One region of the Mycobacterium jinjuense genome, then DNA from elsewhere that is predicted to be linked to it. Evidence: predicted binding sites of a transcription regulator. Region 1 holds the regulator's gene; the other holds the start of a gene.
What was found. The regulator HspR, encoded in region 1, represses chaperone genes until heat shock. The targets are predictions, from matches to a motif close to ANNTGAGTNNNNNNNACTCANNT.
Positions count from the first base shown of each region.

Region 2: the regulator HspR is predicted to act here: its motif matches at 1,210-1,232, upstream of lon (endopeptidase La).

Region 1 is NZ_CP142362.1:1,945,277-1,947,677, reverse strand. Features, by position in the region: gene dnaJ (molecular chaperone DnaJ) at 72-1,250, shown strand; gene QGN32_RS09635 (heat shock protein transcriptional repressor HspR) at 1,250-1,636, shown strand; gene QGN32_RS09630 (aldose 1-epimerase) at 1,633-2,401, opposite strand, start outside.
Region 2 is NZ_CP142362.1:5,005,983-5,008,383, reverse strand. Features, by position in the region: gene lon (endopeptidase La) at 1-1,197, opposite strand, end outside; gene QGN32_RS23785 (esterase family protein) at 1,405-2,401, opposite strand, start outside.

The DNA.
Region 1 (2,401 bases):
ATTCGTCGGCAACCGTCAAAATCGGAATGAGACTGCGATAAACCTACAAGAGCGGAAGGAGGTGGCGCGGTATGGCTCAGCGTGAATGGGTCGAGAAGGACTTCTACAAGGAACTCGGCGTCTCCTCCGACGCCAGCGAACAGGACATCAAGCGGGCGGCGCGAAAGCTGCTCGCGGAGAACCACCCCGACCGCAACCCGGGCAACTCGGCGGCCGAAGAGCGGTACAAGGCCGTGTCCGAGGCCAAAGAGGTGCTCACCGATCCGGCCAAGCGCAAGGAGTACGACGAGACCCGGCGCTTGTTCGCCAACGGCGGTTTCGGCCGCGGCCGGTTCGGCGGTGGCGGGGGCTTCGGCGGATTCGGCGGCGGCGATGGGGCCGAGTTCAATCTGAACGACCTCTTCGACGCGGCCGGGCAAACCGGCGGCGCCAACATCGGCGATCTGTTCGGCGGACTCTTCGGACGCGGCGCTCAGCAGCCGCGGCCCAGCAGGCCGCGCCGCGGCAACGACCTCGAGACCGAGGCCGAGTTGTCGTTCCTCGAGGCCACCAAGGGCGTGGCGATGCCGTTGCGGCTCACCAGTCCCGCGCCGTGCACGAATTGTCATGGCAGCGGAGCGCGCCCCGGCACCAGCCCGAAGGTCTGCCCGAACTGCAACGGGTCCGGTGTGATCAACCGCAACCAGGGCGCGTTCGGATTCTCCGAGCCGTGCACCGAATGCCGCGGCAGCGGGTCGATCATCGAGCACCCCTGCCAAGAGTGCAAGGGCACGGGCGTGACCACGCGAACACGCACGATCAACGTGCGGATCCCGCCGGGCGTCGAGGACGGCCAGCGGATCCGGTTGGCCGGCCAGGGCGAAGCGGGTCTACGCGGGGCACCGTCGGGCGATCTGTACGTCACCGTTCACGTAAGGCCGGACAAGGTCTTCGGACGGGACGGCGATGATCTGACCGTCACCGTCCCCGTCAGCTTCCATGAATTGGCATTGGGAACAACGCTTTCGGTGCCTACGCTGGAAGGAAAGGTCGGCGTGCGGGTGCCCAGGGGCACGTCGGACGGGCGGATTCTGCGCGTGCGCGGACGCGGGGTGCCGAAACGCTCGGGCGGACATGGCGATCTGCTGGTGACCGTCAAGGTGGCGGTTCCGCCGAACCTGGAGGGTGAGGCCAACGAGGCGCTGGAAGCCTATGCGAAGGCCGAGCGGGCCAGCGGCTTCGATCCGCGGGCCGGATGGGCAGGTGCGTGATGGCAGCGAAACGGCCCAACGGCGAGGCCCGCACCTTCCTGATCTCGGTCGCCGCAGAGTTGGCCGGCATGCACGCGCAGACACTGCGCACCTACGACCGGCTCGGTCTGGTGCGCCCGCAACGCACTTCGGGAGGCGGCAGGCGCTACTCGCAGCACGACGTCGATCTGCTCCGTGAGGTGCAACGGCTGAGCCAGGACGAAGGCGTCAACCTCGCGGGCATCAAGCGCATCATCGAGCTGACCAACCAGGTCGAGGCGCTCCAGGCGCGGGTACGTGAGCTCAGCGAGGAAGTGGACGCGCTGCGCGGAGCACCGCGCCGCGATCTCGCCGTGATGCCGAAGAGCACCGCTGTCGTGGTCTGGCAGCCGCGAACCAAGCGCTAGACCACCGTGATAGAGAACCGAGCGGTCTCCGGCCTGCCGGCGGCCGCTTTTCGGTATCCGCCCCTTCGCAACGCGTCGGTGGGGGCGGCCATCGGCTCGATGGCCATCAGGTCGTCGTCGGTGGGTGCGAAGAGTTGCGCTGCGGGATAGCCACTTCCGAATGTCACGCCGATGCGGCGTTCACCAGCGGCGAGGGTGAACACCGCCCCCGCGGGTACCCGGTCGAAGCCGTCGTCGTATGCGGTGGTCTTCAGTTGCTCGGCCCCGCCCGGCCACGGCTCGTGAGCGCCGGTGGGGATGCCCTTGTCGTCTACCGGTAGGTGCCGCATCGGCGGGGTGCTCAACGTCCATTCCTCGCGGGGGACCCCGGGGATCTTCAGATAGGGATGGTAGCCGAAGCACAGCGGCACGGACACCGGTGAGGTGGGCGCGACCGTGGTCTCGACGGTGAGCGTTCGGGCGGCGAGGGTCACATGCTGGGTCAGCAAGTGCGGGAACGGAAACGACGCGAGAAGTTGTGCGTCGCGACCGTAGTCGAGCACGGCGGTCAGGCTGTTGTCCGTCCGTGCGCTGACCTCCCAGCCGGGGTAGGCGGCGAGCACGCCGTGGATCGGCGCGCCGTTTTCGTCGGTCCGCACACCGCCCGCTCCGGGGACCAGGGTGACGACGGTGTCGTCGACCTCATAAGTGTTCGCGCTCAACCGGTTCGCCCACGGATACAGGATCGGGATGCCCATCGTCTTGCCGTTGTGCACGTAGGCGGTC
Region 2 (2,401 bases), 2.0 Mb from region 1:
GATGCGGCCCGGCAGCGCGCCGACGTAGGTGCGGCGGTGCCCACGGATCTCGGCCTCATCCCGCACGCCGCCGAGGGCGACACGAACGAACTTGCGGCCCAACGCCCGCGCCACGCTCTCGCCCAGCGACGTCTTGCCGACGCCGGGCGGGCCGGCCAGCACCATCACCGCACCCGAACCGCGGCCACCCACGATCTCCAGACCGCGCCGGGCTCGCCGGGCCCGCACGGCCAGGTACTCGACGATGCGGTCCTTGACGTCCTCCAGGCCGTGGTGGTCGGCGTCGAGGATCTGCCGCGCGGCCGTCAGGTCGGTGGAGTCTTCGGTGCGCGCGTTCCATGGCAGGTCCAGCACGGTGTCCAACCAGGTGCGGATCCAGCCGACCTCGGGGCTCTGCTCGCTGGTGCGTTCCAGCTTGCCGACCTCACGCAGCGCGGCTTCGCGGACCTTGTCGGGCAGGTCGGCGGCCTCGACACGGGCCCGGTAGTCGTCGGAGGACCCGTCGGCGTCGTCCTCGCCGAGTTCCTTGCGGATCGCGGCCAGTTGCTGGCGCAGCAGGAATTCCTTCTGCTGTTTCTCCATGCCGGACCGCACGTCCTCGGCGATCTTCTCGGTGACCTCGACCTCGGCCAACTGATCACCCGTCCACTCGATCAGCGAACGTAACCGCGCGGCGACGTCCGGCGTTTCGAGCAGTTGACGCTTCTGGACCTGCGTGAGATAGGAGGCGTAGCCCGCGGTGTCGGCCAGCGCCGACGGGTCGGAGAGCTGGTTGACGAAGTCGATGATCTGCCACGCTTCGCGCCGCTGCAGCATCGCAAGCAGCAGCTTCTTGTATTCCGCGGCGAGTTTGACCGTCTCCTCGGTCGCCTCTGGCTCTTTGACCTCGGTCACCTCCACCCACAGCGCGGCGCCCGGTCCCGTGGCGCCGGCACCGATGTGGGCACGGCTCTCACCACGAACCACCGCGGCGGGTCCGCCGACCATGCGGCCGATCTGCACGATCGAGGCCAGCACACCGTGCGACGGGTACCGGTCCTCGAGCCGCGGCGCGATCAGCAGCTCGCCGGACTCGCTGGCCTGGGCGGCGTCGACTGCCGTGCGCGCGGCCTCGTCGAGCTCGATGGGCAGGACCATTCCGGGCAGCACGATCGACCCGCTCAGGAACAAGACCGGAACTGTCTTGGCTTCAGCCATCAATCCTCCAAAATGTGAGTCTGATGCGCTCAACCTTTAGCCGGTCTGATTTGTTCCCCCACCCTCGTGGCGAAATAGCGTTCCTGGTTGCTGTCTGCGCCGATTCGCGACCATGGATTCTCATTCGCGGGGGACGACACACGGCAGGAAGCCTGCCGTTCGGGGCAAACGGCAGGCTTCCTGTGTGGGTGGATCTAGGCGGCGCTCCTAGGCACTGGCCTGTGCCCCCAGCACCCGCTGGATGTCGGGCTTCATCATCTCGAGCTGCTGACCCCAGTAACCCCAGCTGTGAGTGCCCTGAGCCGGGAAGTTGAACACTCCGTTGGTGCCACCCGCGGCGACGTACCTGTCCTTGAAGGTGACGTTGGTCCGCAGCGTGAACCCCTCCAGGAACTGCGCTGCCATCAGGTTCTGCCCGGCGGTACCGCCATCGAGGTCCGACGGCGTACCGGTGCCGCAGTAGATCCAGATGCGGGTGTTGTTGGCCACCAACTGGTTGATGTTGATCATCGGGTCGTTGCGCTTCCACGCCGGATCCGATGACGGGCCCCACATGCTCTCGGCGTTGTATCCGCCTGCGTCCTGCATCGCCAGCCCGATCAGCATCGGCCACCACCCCTCGGAGGGGTTGAGGAAGCCCGAGAGCGAGGCGGCGTAGATGAACTTTTGCGGGTAGTAGATCGAGTACGTCAGCGCGGTGCTGCCCGCCATCGAAATGCCCACCACCGCATTGCCGTTCTGCGACACGCCCTTGTTGGCTTCCAGCCACGCCGGGAGTTCCTGGGTCAGGAAGGTCTCCCACTTGTACGTGTAGTCCTGGCCGTTACCCCGAGACGGCTGGTACCAGTCGGTGTAGAAGCTGGACTGCCCACCGACCGGCATGACGACCGACAGCCCGGACTGGTAGTACCACTCGAAGGCCGGGGTGTTGATGTCCCAGCCGTTGTAGTCGTCCTGGGCGCGCAGACCGTCGAGCAGATAGACGGCGTGCGGTCCGCCGCCCTGGAACTGGATTCGGATGTTGCGGTTCATCGCCGGGGAGAACACATCCAGATACTCGACGGGCAGCCCCGGGCGGGAGAACGCCCCCGCGGTCGCCGAACCCCCGGCGAAGCCGATCAGCCCGGGCAGCGCCGCGACTGTCAAGGCGGCCACCGCCATTCGGCGCAACAGTTTTGTACCGGTACCTCGGCACCTCTCCAAG